One region of the Paenibacillus sp. FSL H3-0457 genome, then DNA from elsewhere that is predicted to be linked to it. Evidence: riboswitches for the same ligand, from Rfam matches in the RefSeq annotation. Region 1 holds a riboswitch; each other region holds the start of a gene.
The links. A riboswitch is a leader RNA that binds a small molecule or an ion and turns the genes downstream of it on or off. The one in region 1 is predicted to bind thiamine pyrophosphate.
Positions count from the first base shown of each region.

Region 2: linked by a shared signal. The riboswitch ahead of tenA (thiaminase II) and the one ahead of thiC (phosphomethylpyrimidine synthase ThiC) in region 1 are both predicted to bind thiamine pyrophosphate.
Region 3: linked by a shared signal. The riboswitch ahead of MHH25_RS17720 (thiamine phosphate synthase) and the one ahead of thiC (phosphomethylpyrimidine synthase ThiC) in region 1 are both predicted to bind thiamine pyrophosphate.
Region 4: linked by a shared signal. The riboswitch ahead of MHH25_RS02375 (ABC transporter substrate-binding protein) and the one ahead of thiC (phosphomethylpyrimidine synthase ThiC) in region 1 are both predicted to bind thiamine pyrophosphate.

Region 1 is NZ_CP150283.1:757,808-761,841, forward strand. It holds gene MHH25_RS03525 (alpha/beta hydrolase) at 1-187, opposite strand, end outside; gene MHH25_RS03530 (IclR family transcriptional regulator) at 547-1,290, shown strand; TPP riboswitch at 1,439-1,552, shown strand; gene thiC (phosphomethylpyrimidine synthase ThiC) at 1,941-3,758, shown strand.
Region 2 is NZ_CP150283.1:3,642,498-3,646,531, forward strand. It holds gene MHH25_RS16090 (endo-1,4-beta-xylanase) at 1-1,354, shown strand, start outside; TPP riboswitch at 1,561-1,658, shown strand; gene tenA (thiaminase II) at 1,772-2,434, shown strand; gene MHH25_RS16100 (spore coat protein) at 2,645-2,941, opposite strand; gene MHH25_RS16105 (hypothetical protein) at 2,953-3,153, opposite strand; gene MHH25_RS16110 (zinc-dependent alcohol dehydrogenase) at 3,185-4,034, opposite strand, start outside.
Region 3 is NZ_CP150283.1:4,007,093-4,011,126, reverse strand. It holds gene MHH25_RS17730 (hypothetical protein) at 1-70, shown strand, start outside; gene MHH25_RS17725 (ABC-F family ATP-binding cassette domain-containing protein) at 209-1,759, shown strand; TPP riboswitch at 1,834-1,943, shown strand; gene MHH25_RS17720 (thiamine phosphate synthase) at 2,170-2,832, shown strand; gene thiO (glycine oxidase ThiO) at 2,850-4,016, shown strand; gene thiS (sulfur carrier protein ThiS) at 4,013-4,034, shown strand, end outside.
Region 4 is NZ_CP150283.1:498,265-502,298, forward strand. It holds gene MHH25_RS02370 (thiamine-binding protein) at 1-253, opposite strand, end outside; gene MHH25_RS02375 (ABC transporter substrate-binding protein) at 478-1,518, opposite strand; TPP riboswitch at 1,825-1,937, opposite strand; gene MHH25_RS02380 (NAD(P)-dependent oxidoreductase) at 2,082-2,837, opposite strand; gene MHH25_RS02385 (VOC family protein) at 2,854-3,240, opposite strand; gene MHH25_RS02390 (hypothetical protein) at 3,415-3,927, shown strand.

The DNA.
Region 1 (4,034 bases):
TAGGATTGGATAATACCCATGCGATGTAACCATGCAGTGCAATAAAACAAAACAGTAGAAAAAATACAACGGAGAGCAGCAACGCTACGATAATATGTTTGAACCGAATCAGCCTCGGTGATAGGGAAGAGGGCAGATCGGACACTTTTGTTTGCAGCGGGGCTTCGCTCTGGGATGTTGGATACATGAATGCCCCTCCTTTGAAGTTCAGTTGAAGATAACAACGACATGAAAAGAGAATTGCGTCGATTTCAGAGCCTGCTTCAGAGCGATATCTTAATGTAATATATCTTTATCGTATGTTCCCGTATAGTCAAAGTCAATTGATTGAGGGCATTTGTTACGCAATTGTTATATAGTTCTTAAGATATATGGGTAACATTACCTTAGTGTGTAAATTACAGGGGATTAAGTCTTATAAAAAGGAAAAATTTACACGTTGGTCTATTTTGATTTTGGCTCTTTTTGGTTTACAGATGAGACCGTTTCTCATATAATTTATGTAACCAAGTTTCATGTGATGAAACATGAGGAGGGCATTATGCCATGGAAGATCGCAAGTTAACCGTCCGGGCTGTGGAACGGGCGCTGGATATATTATTATGTTTTACCACACGCAGTGATCTGGGACTCACCGAAATTGCCAGCCAGATCGGCCTGCACAAAAGTACAGTCCACCGTTTGATGGCTACGCTGGAGGATCGAGGGTTCGTGATCCGCGATGCAGCAACAGAGAAGTACCGACTTGGCATCCGAATCTGGGAGCTGTCAGCTCATATGTCCCGCAGTGATGATCCCGCTATACTGCTGTTACCTGCGATGGAGCGACTGAGAGATCGATTGGGAGAGACCGTGAGTCTGTACCTGCGTGATGGAAGTGAACGGATTCGGATTCAGGCTGTACAAAGTGATCAGGCGATCCGCCGAGTCGCTCCCGTTGGTGTTAGACTCCCGCTGTCTGTGGGGGCTTCCAGCAAAGTTTTGATGGCGTTTGCCACGGACGAGGATCGTGAAGAACTGATGAACGGGCCGGAATGGCCGGTGTTTATTGATCCGGCGGTGTACTTGGCGCAAATGGGAGATATCCGGGATAACGGATATGCGACGAGTTATGAGGAACGTGAGCCGGGAGCTGCCGCGGTATCTGTACCGATTATGGATCGCAGAGGCAATATCGCAGCTGCCCTCTCGGTCTCGGGACCTGTCAGTCGACTTTCGCAGGAGACATTGCATGAATACGCACCTGTGTTGAAGGATGCTGCTACGCAAATGGGGCTCATGTTATCCTGATGTTGATGTAAGTTTTTTCTCCAATTGAGTTGGTGTTCTGGAATATAAAGGTTGTTTTTATGTTCCGGTTGCGCTACTCTGTAATGGACGGCCCAACGGGGCCAGCTTCATTGAATATGAACGGCGGCCTATGTAAGCCGCAACTTATTAACGTTACTGGGGGAGTCCGAATTGTCCGGACTGAGACGGAATCGCATGAGATTCCGGACCCTTTGCACCTGATCTGGATCATACCAGCGTAGGGAAGTAATCGGCGATATGACCACAACCACCACATGATGTGACCCTTGTAGGGCTCCGTTAAGGAGCTGCATGAAGGTGCATTATTGGTGATGGACATAAAAGTCGGTTCCTTCGGGGACCGGCTTTTTTATATACAGGGAACGGGCGATATAGCGCGGATTTTATGGGCTTCTTTTTCGATAACCTGCGGAAGTGGGCTTGGATGAATAGAGAACGCACCATAGATCATCCAAGATCTGTGGCAGCCTCCGTCTGTTGTTAACTGTACATGAAAAGTGTCTTCCCTGGTCTGGTGTAGGATCGCTCTTTCTTCTCTGCATTGCGCATGATTTGGAACAGGTACGTAACCAAGCTAATGATGATACCAACCAAACAAGCGACGAACACTGAGGAGGAGACAAGCGAACATGAGTACAGGAAATCAAACGGGACAACAAGCGACGGAGCGGGGACATAACGATCAGCAGGTGGAAAAAGAAACAGGAGCGGCCGGACGGGTTCAGCCCTTTCCCGGTAGCCGCAAAGTCTACATTCAGGGCTCACGGCCGGACATTGCTGTACCGGAGCGTGAGATAGCCCTTCATGACACGAATACTCCCCAAGGGGTGGAGCATAACGAACCGCTGCGTGTCTACGATACGAGCGGCCCCATGACCGATCCCGCATTTCATGCGGATATCCGCGCAGGTCTGCCAGCCCTGCGCACCCGCTGGATCACAGAGCGTGGCGATGTTGAAGCTTATCAGGGCCGTACAGTTAAACCGGAGGATAACGGACTAAAGCCCGGAGGGAAGAGAGCCGGCGCTGAAGAGTACCCCGGATTACGTGGCAAACCGCTGCGGGCACAGCCAGGACGCTGTGTGACTCAGATGCATTATGCGAGGCAGGGAGTCATTACGGCAGAGATGGAGTTCGCCGCTATTCGTGAAGGCGTGGAGCCGGAATTTGTGAGACAGGAGCTGGCGAGTGGACGGGCCATTCTGCCATCCAACATCAATCACCCGGAGAGTGAGCCGATGTTGATCGGTCGTCATTTTCACGTGAAGATCAATGCCAACATAGGTAACTCTGCTGTATCTTCTTCCATTGAGGAAGAGGTGGAGAAGATGACCTGGGCGGTACGATGGGGATCGGATACGGTGATGGATCTGTCCACAGGCAAAAACATTCATACCACCCGGGAATGGATTATCCGCAATTCACCTGTGCCGATTGGTACGGTGCCACTGTATCAGGCGCTGGAGAAGGTGAATGGCGAAGCGGAAGCGCTGACCTGGGAGTTGTACCGTGACACACTCATTGAGCAGGCAGAGCAGGGCGTGGACTACTTTACGATTCATGCAGGTGTACTGCTGCGTTATATCCCCATGACCGCCAAGCGAATGACAGGTATTGTGTCTAGGGGTGGTTCCATTATGGCAGCATGGTGCCTTGCGCATCATCAGGAGAATTTTTTGTACACCCATTTTGAAGAAATCTGCGAGATTATGAAAAGGTATGATGTGGCGTTCTCACTGGGAGATGGACTTCGTCCAGGCAGTATCTACGATGCGAATGACGAAGCTCAGATGGCGGAACTGGCCACGCTTGGGGAACTGACGCAGATTGCATGGAAGCATGATGTGCAGGTGATGATCGAAGGCCCGGGTCATGTGCCGATGCATAAGATCAAGGAGAATGTGGACTTGCAGATGGAGATATGTAAAGAGGCACCGTTCTATACGCTGGGGCCGCTGACGACCGACATTGCCCCGGGTTACGATCACATCACATCCGCCATTGGTGCGGCCATGATTGGCTGGTTCGGCACGTCCATGCTCTGTTATGTTACGCCAAAAGAACATTTGGGCCTGCCCAACAAGGATGATGTGCGGGAAGGGGTCATCGCCTACAAGATCGCAGCTCATGCCGCCGATCTGGCGAAAGGCCATCCACGTGCCCAGCGCCGCGATGACGCATTGTCCAAAGCGCGGTTCGAGTTCCGCTGGCGTGACCAGTTTAACCTGTCACTGGACCCGGAACGTGCGCTGGCCTACCATGATGAGACGCTACCGGCAGAAGGGGCCAAAGAAGCTCATTTCTGCTCCATGTGTGGACCAAAGTTCTGTAGCATGCGCATCACGCAGGACATTCGTGCCTTTGCCGCTGATAAAGGATTGTCTGAGAATGAGGCTGTAGCTGCCGGGATGCAGGAAAAGGCCGAGGAATATCGGACACGCTCCTAGGCGCCGATACAGCGCAAGCTGGGCAGTCTGACATCGTTTGAAGGTGAGAATACTGCTATCATGTCGTCTTCTTCATCTTATTGATCAGCTTCCTGATACTTTTTATCAGCATTATGGTTGATTGTCTAGCAGATGTTTAATAAAATGAATGTAAGTAAACACCAATAAGAGTAGCCAGGCCAATGGCTACTCCTGCACAGCATTTGCGGTGGGTATTCCTCCGAGTGCAGCAAGTTCAGATGAAGTGACCCGTCAGGCCGTCAACCTGTGGCGGGT
Region 2 (4,034 bases), 2.9 Mb from region 1:
GGAACTGGATGTGGATAGCGGAATTCCATTTGGTGAAGAGATGTCCGATGAAGTTGCAGTAAAGCAGGCGTATCGATATAAGGAACTGTTGGATTTGTACAAAAAACACAAAGACCACATTTCTTCAGTTACCTTATGGGGACTCCAAGATGAGAAGTCTTACAACAACCAGGCTATGCTGTTTGATTCAGCCCTGAAGGCCAAAAAGGCATACTGGGGACTCGTGGATGAATCCAGTTTGCCTGTGTTGACGCAGAGAGCCGTCTCACTTTCGGGTAAACCGGATATCAAAAAACAGACACAAGATCCGCTCTGGAACAAAGCGGTGTCTACTCCACTGAAGGGTGACTCTTCGGGATCAGCCAGTTTCCGCACTTTATGGGATCATAGTAACCTGTATATCCTCGTGGATGTACAGGATGCAAAGGCAGATGTGAATGACAGAGTAGATATCTTTGTTGATCTCAATAATGGCAAGACCACTTCATATGAAGCAGATGACCGACACGTAATCATTAAGCGGTCGGGCAAAGCTGAGGGTGTGGAGCAGCGTTCATATCGTGTACGCGAGACAAAAGCCGGATATCAGGTTGAATTGTCCATTCCGTGGGGTGGTATCCAAGTCGGATCAGAATATGAAGCCGGATTGGATATCCGTGTGACTGATGGCGGTTCAAGTGGGACACAACCTTATAATCCACTGTACTGGAATGATAGAACACAATCTCAGGAACAGGATACAAGCAAATACGGCGTGATTCAACTCGCCCCTATGCCCAAATCTGCACAAGCTGTGCAAGGGATTGTTCAGATTGATGGGAAGAAAGACACATCATGGAATAAGGCTGCACCATTTGAAGTAAAACGGTTGAACCAGAGCGAAGGTGCAGAGGCAGTGGCTCGCGCAATGTGGTCAGGTGAGTATCTATACCTGCTGATCGACGTCACTGATCCAAACATCATTACAGATAGTATCAACCCATGGGATCAGGATTCGGTTGAGATTTTCCTGGACGAGAATCACCAGCGCACACCGTATTTTCAATATGATGATGCCCAGTTCAGAATCAGTGCAGACAATGTGGGAACCTTTGCAGGGGGTGCCTCACCTGGACGCCTTGTAAGTGCTGTGAAGAAAACAAATAAAGGATATCTCGTAGAAGCCAGAATTCATTTACAATCATTGACGCCCAAAGCAGGAAATGTTCTCGGTTTCGAGCTCCAAATTAACGACAACCAGGGCGGAGGTAAGCAGAGCGTAGCCAAGTGGAATGATACGACCAATGAGAGCTGGAGAAATACTTCCCAGTACGGAATACTCACTTTTGTCGGAAAGAACAAACTCGGGCATTAAACCATCGGCAGTAGTTGCAAGAATAGAAACCATCATAACAGTGGCTGAAACTCAACCATTGTTGTGATGGTTTTCATCGTTTACATACGTCACCAAAGGTGATGAGGGGCGATACAATCTTCCTTGACTATATTTAACAGCCCTTGATATACTAAATGGATGTTATTTTATCTTTTATGGGAATAGGAAAGTAATCAACTACATACAACCGTTTGCGAGGGAGCCTTAACCGGCTGAGAGGGTGTTAAACCGACCTTACCTGATTTGGATAATGCCAACGTAGGGATGCAACGATGAAACACTGTACTTGGGTAGCTCATGCGAACCCCCTTGTTTTAGTGTATTTGTCTGCGAAACATCCATAGGATGTTTCGTTTTTTTGTTTTTAAATACGTACATTATGAATTGGAGGAACACATGTTGACTATTTCAGAGAGACTATATCAGGCAGCACAGCCTGTGTGGAAGGAATGTCTTGAGCATCCCTTTGTTAAAGGAATCGGAGATGGTTCCTTAACGGTTGAACAATTTCGTTATTATTTGCTGCAAGACTACTTGTACCTGTTCGATTATGCCCGCGTATTTGCACTAGGTATTGTCAAGTCGCACGACCCCAAATTGATGCAGTTTTTTAGTGAAAACGTAGATAACATCCTGAATGGTGAAATGAAAATTCATCGTTCTTATATGGAGCGATTAGGAATTACAGAGGATCATGTTTTCCAGGTAAAACCTGCCCTGAAAAATGCAGCCTATACTAACTATATGCTCTCTGTTTCCCATGCGGGTGGCATAGCAGAAGTACTTGTATCCATTCTGGCCTGCTCATGGAGCTATGCAGAGATTGGTCAAGTCCTTGCCCAAAAGCCAGGTGCAGCTGAGCATCCTTTTTACGGAGAGTGGATCACAGGATATGCTTCCTCTGAATACAACAGCAACAATCAATCCCTAGTGACGTTAACTGATAAGCTATTAGAAGGCTGTAGCGAGGGAACGTACCAACGGATGGAGGATATTTTCGTGATGTGCAGTCGCTTTGAGCTTGATTTTTGGGAAATGTCATGGAAGCTGGAGCCTTAAGTTCACTGTAGTCAATTAAAGTAGAGAGCAGCGGCCATAAACAGTCTCAGGATAGAAATAAGTAGAATACGTAAAGGAACGCTTGCAATAAGCGTGTTTCGTGACGATGCCAAAAAAAGGGCGGATAGTATCCGCCTTTTTTCATTGTTGAAATTCTTGACACAGGGACATTTTGTTCTCTGAAGTCTCTGGCTAAAATCAAAAAGGGTGTCAGGACGGAATGTTCATAGCAGTCTGAATGTTTTTCAGATCGAGCTGAATTTGCTCTGCAATATGGTAAGGGTGGTATAAACCATGCTGCACCATGTAATTTGATATCTTTTCATGAGAATCTATGGCTTCATCGAGCTGTTTCATCAAAATTTGTTTGATTTCGGGGGTGGCACATTCGGTCACAGCCATGGCGTAGTTTCTGACACCGCTCTTGGCGTTCATCAAAAAATCCATTGCGATCACGTCATCGGTCAGCGTATTAAGACCAGTCATGTGTTCTAATATTGGGTTCATTTTTTTATCTCCTATACAGTCGCTTTAGACAGCACTCCACCGAGCTCCTGAAGCTGCTGTTGTGATAAGATCGCATCTTGTTGCAAAATTTGCTTGAGCTCCGGGTCGGTTACCAGAGCTTGCATGGTCTTGGATTTAGTCATACAAACCGTCTTGAACGCAGCTATTTCATGTACCTCGAGCATCTCATGCAAAGCGTATGTGGAATCCATTCAGATTGTCCTCCCATGTATCTATTCATATTTAAGGCTTTAAGATGACTTTAATGCAATCGTCCGTTTTTGTATCGAACACTTCATAGCCCCGTTTGGCCTCGCTGAGCGGAATGACGTGCGTAACAATGTCGCCAGGGTCCACTTTGCCAGACGTAACCAACTCGTACATGTATGGCATGTAGTGAATGACCGGAGCTTGTCCGGAACGGATATTCACGTTTCGCTGCATGATATCACCGAGCGGGAATCCGTTATAACGTCCGCCGTATACCCCAGTGACTTGAATGGTGCCACCTTTGCGAACAGCCTGAGATGCAATGATAAATGCGCTCATGGTGCCGCCTTGCAGTTTCATACCGCTGGCTAGAAATTCAAGATCGCTCATCTTGCCGTCCATTCCTACCGCATCAATGACAACATCGGCGCCGCCTTTGGTCATTTCCTTGAGAGTGTTCCCAATATTCTTATCCTGTTCGAAGTTTACTATTTCCACATTGTTTGTTCGCTTCGCATGCTTTAAGCGGTAATCGACATAGTCGACGGCTATGACCCGCTTAGCTCCTTTCAGCCAGCAGAACTTCTGGGCTAGGAGTCCGACCGGGCCGCAGCCGAGCACAATGACCGTATCTCCATTTTTAACGCCGGCGTTATCTACGCTCCAGAATGCCGTCGTCATGGCATCGGCGATCAAGCTTAGCTTTTCGTCCGGTTGTTCGCAGTTTTCAGGGATCTTAAAGTGGGTAAAATTAGCAAATGGGACCCGTAAATACTCCGCTTGCCCGCCGGGATATCCGCCGGTCGTTCCGGAGTAGCCGAAATATGCGCCCATATCCCCGTGTTCGTTGGAATTGTCACATTGGCTTTCCAGCTGATTTTTG
Region 3 (4,034 bases), 3.2 Mb from region 1:
AGAGGTGTTTACAGACGCAAGACAAGCAGCTGCACAAGGCTATTTCGAATATAAATGCTCTAATCGTTAGGGTAGCCTGTATGATAAAATCATGTAAGAGGTTCCTGAACTGTTTACATTACTTTCAGAAAAGACGGGACCTGTGCTAGAATAGGGTTTCGGAACAATAACAAAAGTAATGTCTAATAGATAGGAGCAACCTCATCTTATGAGTTTATTGTCAGTAGAGAACGTAAGTCACAATTTTGGAGATCGCACGTTATTTAAAAATGTATCGTTTCGTTTACTTGCCGGAGAGCGCGTAGGACTTGTTGGTGCCAATGGTGTGGGTAAATCCACATTAATGAACATCCTTACCGGTAAATTGCTTAAAGATAGTGGAAAAGTGGAATGGACACCTAAGGTCCGTTATGGATATCTGGATCAGCACACGAAGCTTACCCCAGGCAAAACCATTCGTGACGTTCTTAAAGATGCATTCCTTCCGTTGCTTGAATTAGAAAAAGAAATGATGAATATAACGGACCAGATGGCAGATGCAGATCCAGATAAGCTGGAGCAGTTGCTGGAAGAGATGGGCGATATTCAGGAACAACTGGAACAGGGCGACTTTTATCTGATTGACGTAAAAGTGGAAGAGATGGCCAATGGACTTGGTTTGTCCGCAATTGGTCTTGATCGGGATGTCGCAGCTCTAAGTGGTGGGCAACGTACCAAGGTGCTTCTTGCCAAGCTTCTGCTTGAGAAACCTACAGCCCTTTTGCTGGATGAGCCGACCAACTATCTGGATGTAGAGCACATTGAATGGTTGTCACGTTACCTGAAGGACTACCCTCATGCGTTCCTCTTAATCTCCCATGACACGGAATTCATGAATGAAGTAGTAAATGTCATTTATCATTTGGAATTTGCCAAATTAACGAGATATGCAGCGAACTATAACAAGTTCCTTGAGATGGCTGATATGAATAAAGCCCAGCATATTGATGCGTACGAGAAGCAGCAAGAGTACATCAAGAAGCAGGAAGATTTCATTCAGCGTAACAAGGCACGTGCTTCAACTTCAGGTCGAGCGAAGAGCCGGGAGAAACAGCTGGACAGAATTGAACGTATTGATCGTCCAGATGAAGCGGCCAAACCAACGTTCAAATTCAAGGATGCCCGTGCGAGTAGCAAAACGGTCTTTGAGGGCATTGATTTTGAAATTGGATATACGTATCCTTTGCTGCCTAAGATGACAATGACAATTGAACGTGGTGAGAAAATTGCCATCGTAGGTTGTAATGGTGTGGGTAAATCGACGCTGCTGAAAACCATCTTGGGCAAAATATCTCCACTCAGTGGAAAGACCTTTTTGGGAGATTATCTCGAAACGGCCTATTTTGAGCAGGAAGTTCGTGCTGGAAATATCACGCCGATTGAGGATGTCTGGAATGAGTTTTCACATTTGACCCAGAATGAGGTCCGGGGTCATCTCGCTCGCTGCGGGTTGAAAAATGAGCACATTACCCGTCCGCTTAACATGCTGAGTGGTGGAGAGCAAGCCAAGGTTCGTCTATGCAAACTCTTGATGCGTGAAAGCAACTGGATTCTATTCGATGAGCCGACGAACCATTTGGATGTCACAGCTAAAGCTGAGTTACAGCGTGCCTTGCAAGAATTCAAGGGAACGGTGTTGCTGGTATCTCATGAACCTGATTTCTACGAGGGTTGGGTTACCAAAACATGGAATGTTGAAGAATGGTCTGAGAAAAATTAGACAATTCAAGCAACGCTAATAGAAATGAACGGTGACAAAAAAATCCTTCTATGGTAACATAGGCTACAACTTCATATGAACACTAGGGGGGCCGCACGATGTGGCTGAGATGGAAGAATGCGATTCCGGACCCTTTGCACCTGATCTGGATCATACCAGCGTAGGGAAGTGGCGAGCGCGTTTCAGTGAATGACGTGAGCAAACGGCAATTCGAAAGAATTCAACCGTCTTGCTTAGTAAATTGAAACATGCAGTTGCGTGTATAACGTTATGGCTATAAGGTCTATAGCTTTATTGCACGAAATGAACTGTATGTATCAGTCAGTCATCTGGTCCTATAATTAATACGCAGCCACTCCCCTACGGGAGTGGCTTTTTTGTGTTTTCATAGCATTCACGCATGGAAGGAGATGAACAGTACGGTAATTTCTCATGAACGTGTACACGGATCATTTGAACTGCATGTTGTATCTACGGGTGTAGGGACTCAAGCATCTTTTGTAAAAGCTGCAAAGGACGTTTGGCCATGGGTGGACTACATCCATATACGAGAGAAACAACTCTCGTGGCAACAAAAGATCGGTTGGGCTGAAAGTCTGCGTGGTGTTGGCGTTCCGTCTTGTCGCATCGTTATCAATGGTTCAGAACTGCCACCACAGAATGACATCTATGGCGGTGTGCATTGGGGGCAAGAGGCTATACGTAACTACAACCCTGCTGTTATAAGTAATGTCCAGCGAATTCGTCTGGGTGTATCTGTTCATTCAATCGATGAGGCAAAAATCGCTGAAGAACGGGGAGCCGATTACCTTTTCTTCGGGCATGTCTACTCAACCAACAGTAAGCCTGATCTTGAACCAAGAGGATTATATGCTCTGGCTGAAGTGTGCTCTGGTGTCTCCATTCCTGTCATGGCGATTGGGGGCATCGAACCGGGAAACATTCACGCTATTCGCTCTGCAGGCGCACAGGGAGTCGCTGTGATTTCGAATGTATGGGCGAGCGATTCCCCGGATCGGGCCGCTGAATCATTAAGGCAGGCTATCGTTGCTACAGAAAGTTTGAGCCGCTGAATCAAGGAGATGAGAGGATGAAAAAGATCATTACTGATAAATTGGATAAGATTCATGCAGAAACGATTATTGTAGGCGGAGGCGTTGTTGGTTGTGCCATTGCGTATGAGCTTGCTTCCCGTGGACAGGATGTACTGCTGGTAGATCGTTCGGCGATTGCAGGAGGCACTTCTTGCGCAGCTGCTGGAATGCTGGCGGCAGACAGTGAGGATTTTGCTCATCCTTTGATGGCTAAGCTTGCCAGGCAGAGCAGGCAGTTACTTCATGAGCAAAAGGTACTAATGGCTACCCTCAGTGATGTAGAGGTTGGTCTGCAACGCCATGGATTCCTAACTCCTTTTCGTTCATACAGTGAATTAAGCAGCTATAAGAATAATCGGAAGTCTGCGTTGTCTGCTGATGAGGTGTGGTGGGATCGTTCCGTTGTGCAACAGGAGGCACCATGGCTTAACAGAGATACGTATGGAGCCTACTACAGACCTTACGAGAGTGAGATTCTTCCAGTCCATCTAACAAAGGCATATGCTGAATCCGCTCAAGTATTGGGAGCACAGGTTATGGAGGACATACAGGATATACGTGTGCAAGCAAACGAACACGGCGTGCAGGGGATCAACACATCGATCGGCGAGATGAGATGCAAACATGTCATTATAGCGGCTGGATTACAGAGTGAAGAGTTGATGAGACATGTGAATCTGAGCTTGCCTGTGTGGTCGGTAAAAGGTGAAATAGCCGCCGTTCAGTTCGCAGATGAACATGCAGGGTACAGACCTGACAGAACGGTGTATGCAGAGGATATCTATATTGTTCCCAAAGCCAATGGCGAAGTTTGGCTCGGGGCAACCAGTCTGCCAGGCAGAACGGATCTGAACGTTTCTGTACAGGGTGTTCAGAAGCTGATCACAGCGGCTACCCACTGGGTGCCTGGGATGAAAGAAGCGCAATTTATACGAGCGTGGGCAGGCGTGAGACCGGCAACTCCCGATGGACTGCCTTATATAGGTGCATGCAAGAGTATACCCGGGCTGTTCGCCGCCTTTGGGCATTACCGCAACGGTATCTTACTTAGTGCGATAACAGGCAGGCTTATCGCTGAGTTGCTCGCTGGCAAAAGCTCAGAAGAACTCGGAATTGAGGCGCTGACCCCTGAGCGATTGAATAGAAAGGGAGTGGTGCAGTGAATATCATCGTTAATGGTC
Region 4 (4,034 bases), 260 kb from region 1:
CAGTAGGGCTATGGGCGATTTTGATCTGGGAGATGATGCTTGGGCTGCCAGCCTCCACAAGTACCTCGTGCATTTTACGTACAACTTCCAGCAGTTCCTCCAGTTCCCCCTCCATTGTGGTGTCGAGCGCGTTCACCTGATATTTCAGGCCAGATTGCTGAATAACTTCAATGGCGCGATCAACGTAAGGATAAGAGTTCTCGCCATTTGGCGTTTTGGGAATAACTTGAATGCTAAGTAGTGTGCTTGCCATGAGAGATCACGGCTCCTTTCGTGATATATAAAATGAACTAATGACTGTTACACTTGCCACTTCGATGACAGAATAACCTTCCAATCGCTGTTATCCCCAGATTTTTTTGATTCCCTTTCTCTAAAGGGAAAATCCGGTGATAAAGGCGACCGCTTCGCTTTTTCACGTTATTTCTGTCCTCTCCGTCCTCGTGTAAAATTTAAGTTCGTTTTATATGAGAAATTTTATTGGGGTAAGAACTCGTTTGTATATGCCTTGCTCACATCGATCTGTTCATCAAGCAGTTTTTTGCTAAACATCCAGTCGGTGTAGTTCTGCCACACTTCCTGTTTTTGTTCTCCCCAGCGCGGGGCGTCATCTGTGTACTTTGGACTAAGCCATTTCTGGCTTGCCAGTACCAATTCCTTATCCAGATCCGGTACGGCCTTGATCAGAATGTTGGCTGCGTCTTCGGGATGATCAATTGCGTATTGATACCCTTCGGAGGTGGCTTTCAGGAATGCTTTCACCAACTCAGGGTCGTTTTGGATCGTCTGCTCGTTTGTTACGAGGACAGGCGTGTAATAATCCAGTGCATCTGAATAATCCTTCACATATAACATGTCGATCGGTTCCCCGCGCAGTTCGGCTTCAATACCCGTCCAGGCGTAGAAAATCCACGCGAAATCAATATCCCGTTTTACTGCGGTGAAAAAGTCGGCATCACCCATATTAATGTTTTTTACTTTCGATACATCGGCTCCGTCGCCTTCCATAATGGATTGCATCACGGCTTCTTCGACTGGGGAACCCCAACCGCCATAGGTTTTACCTTCAAAATCTTTCGGTGACTTGATATTCCGATCCGCCGGAGCAGCGAAACCAGATGTATTATGCTGAATAACTGCTGCGATGGAGACGAGTGGAACACCCTGTGTGCGGGCTTGAGTTACACTCTCCTGATAACTTACGCCAAAAGGCACTTCATTCGAGGCAACCATTGTATCTGCGCCACCGGCACCTGGTTGTACAATCTCCACGTTCAAGCCTTCGGCCTTGTAAAAACCTTGATCTACAGCTGCATACAGGCCTGTATGATTCGTATTTGGTGTCCAGTCGAGCACCACTTTAATATCTTTCAGGGCGGCAGTGTCACCTTCGTTGTTGCTTTCCGTATTTGTGTTGCCGTTCTGCCCAGCTGGGGCAGCTTCTTTGCCACCACATGCGGCTACAGTCACCATAAGCACGCATAAGAGCAACAATCCCATCGTTTTACGCCATTTCATCTGTGGTCTCTCCTTCGGTATGTCCGGCCGATTGGCACGGGGTACTCCTTGGCTTCATATCCAATCATCTTGCATAAATCGACAGATTTATACCAGTTGAGATCTGGATGACGTTATTTTTGAACAAGTAAAACGTCCATCGATGTCATTCAAGGAAGCCAGACCGCGTTTAGCGGCAGTTTTTCTTGCAATATCAGGAAGGTGATGCTTCCAGTCTTATACTTTCTGATAGTAACAAAAAAAGCGCCCCGTATTCCGGGACGCGTGCAGGCGTTAGAGAGGTGGCGTTCAGCCATAGGGCTGTGCCATTTCGATATACTCCGATTCCTACGCTGGCATGATCCAGATCAGGTCTAAGGGTTAGTATCTTGGTGGGATACACTCTCAGCCGGCCAATTCCGACTCCCCTGGGAAACTATGAAGTTACGGGCATTACTAGGTGTAATTATAGGCCAGCGGGTGGAACGTGTCCAGTCATGAACTGGATAGGGACACGTATAAGTTATCAAACAGGCCGTTATACATATGTATAACAGCCTGCTTGGATGTGTTATTTTCAATAATTATCGTGGCGAATCATATAAGGCAATCTGACTGAGTGCAAAAGCATCGGATTTTGGGTCATAACCTACCTGTTTCTGAGTGGTTTCCAGATTCAATCGTTTAAACCGATTATTCGAGATCCCATGCAGTATGGTGAAGGGTTCCAGATCGGTAGTTGTAATTGCTTTGAACATCAAATCACACAAGTCAGCCGGACTAATATATGCGCTCATATCCCTTGCCTCCAGCACTGGTCCGTCCGGTTGAAAATCATCATATGCACCTATACGTATTGCTACACTTTGTAAACCTTCGGTATACGCAAAATAGGAAGCGAGCGATTCTCCAAAACATTTGCTAACCCCGTACAAATTCCGTGGGCGTGTTGGCATGTCCGGATAGACTTGAGCATCAATGGGATACCCCTCAATCGTCTGTGCACTGCTTGCAAGAATGACTCTTCGTACACCTTGGTCTTTAGCTGCACGGAATACATTAAATGTACCTTTGATATTGATGTCCAACAACGATTCATAAAATCCGGCATTCGGGGAAGGATCTCCCGCCAGATGTACAACCACATCCATGCCTTCGCAAGCATGCTGACAGGCTTCGGGGTCTGTCACATCCAGTGTCATGATCTCATGGCCGGTCCCTTGATACGTATGCAGTCTGTCGATATTTAAATCCGTTAGTCGCAGGTGAAATGCCTCTGACAAGTGTTGGGACAAGTCACGTCCAATTTTTCCGGCTGCGCCGGTAATTAAAATGTTCATAAATCAACTCCAATTCTTAGCGCTGGAAGAACTCAATCCATTCCTTTTCAGGTCCATAGATGAAGAAATAGCGATAACCGTTAGGCAGTGTGATAATCTCTCCGTCGATAAATTCGGCTTCGGTGGATTGGATGCGTTGGTACTCAGAATCAAGATCATGCACGTGGATCGCAAAATGGTGCACCGTACCTTCGGAAGGCAGCTTGTCGCTGTATCCTTGGATTAACTCAATCTCAGTCTCATTACTTCCATTAAAGCCAAGGAAGGCGAGCTTAATGATACCGTTGGTGTGGGTTACCCGGTCTTTCAATTCCAATCCAACAACCTCCGTATAGAAACGGAGTGTAGTTTCCAGATCACGAACGGCAATGCCGACGTGGTCAATGCGTTTTTGAAAACTCACAATCAAAAACCTCCTTATATATTGAAATTTTCTACCATTTTAAGGGATATCATAGAGCTGTACTACATGGTTGTCAAATCCAATTTTAAATTGGAAAAATCATAATTGTTCACAGAATGTTCACTTATGTGGAGGGTTTCCTTATCTCTATAATTACGAAGGTAAACAGAGAGGATGAGAGAATTGCCAACTAGCAAGAAGGAACAAATTATTTTCGGATTAATGATGTGTATAGGAATGGTCTTGGTCATGATGTTCTTCAATCTATGGCACAGTGGGTTACTCGGCAAGATGTCCCCGCTTGAAATACTGCTTCAATTCATATTATGTTTTGTCATTGCGTTTCTGGTGGAGTCTTTCATTGTTGGTCCTGTGGCGAGAAAGATTGCATTCTCCTTGCCCTTCGACAAGTCCAATAAGATTTTAGGTGTGCTCGTCATTTCATTTTTCATGGTGATTGGCATGGTTCTGATCATGTCCATGTATGGAATGATCTCGGCATATCTCGCTGATCAATTAAATGGGGGGTCATCCGTAATCCGCACGTATCTCCATACAATCGCTCGTAACTTCAGCCTGGCGCTTCCATATCAGTTGATCGTTCTGGGACCACTCGTCCGATATGTATTCGGTAAATTCATCAAGGATAACGGGCCTGTATTGCCTGTCGTTAATAAAAGTGTGTGATTTGGTTGACCATAAGTATTTCCTGGGCAATCTTATGCAAATGAATAAATCGAATTCTTTCCCTTGATTTAAAGTAATCAGAGGCAAAGATAGGATACTTTCCACCA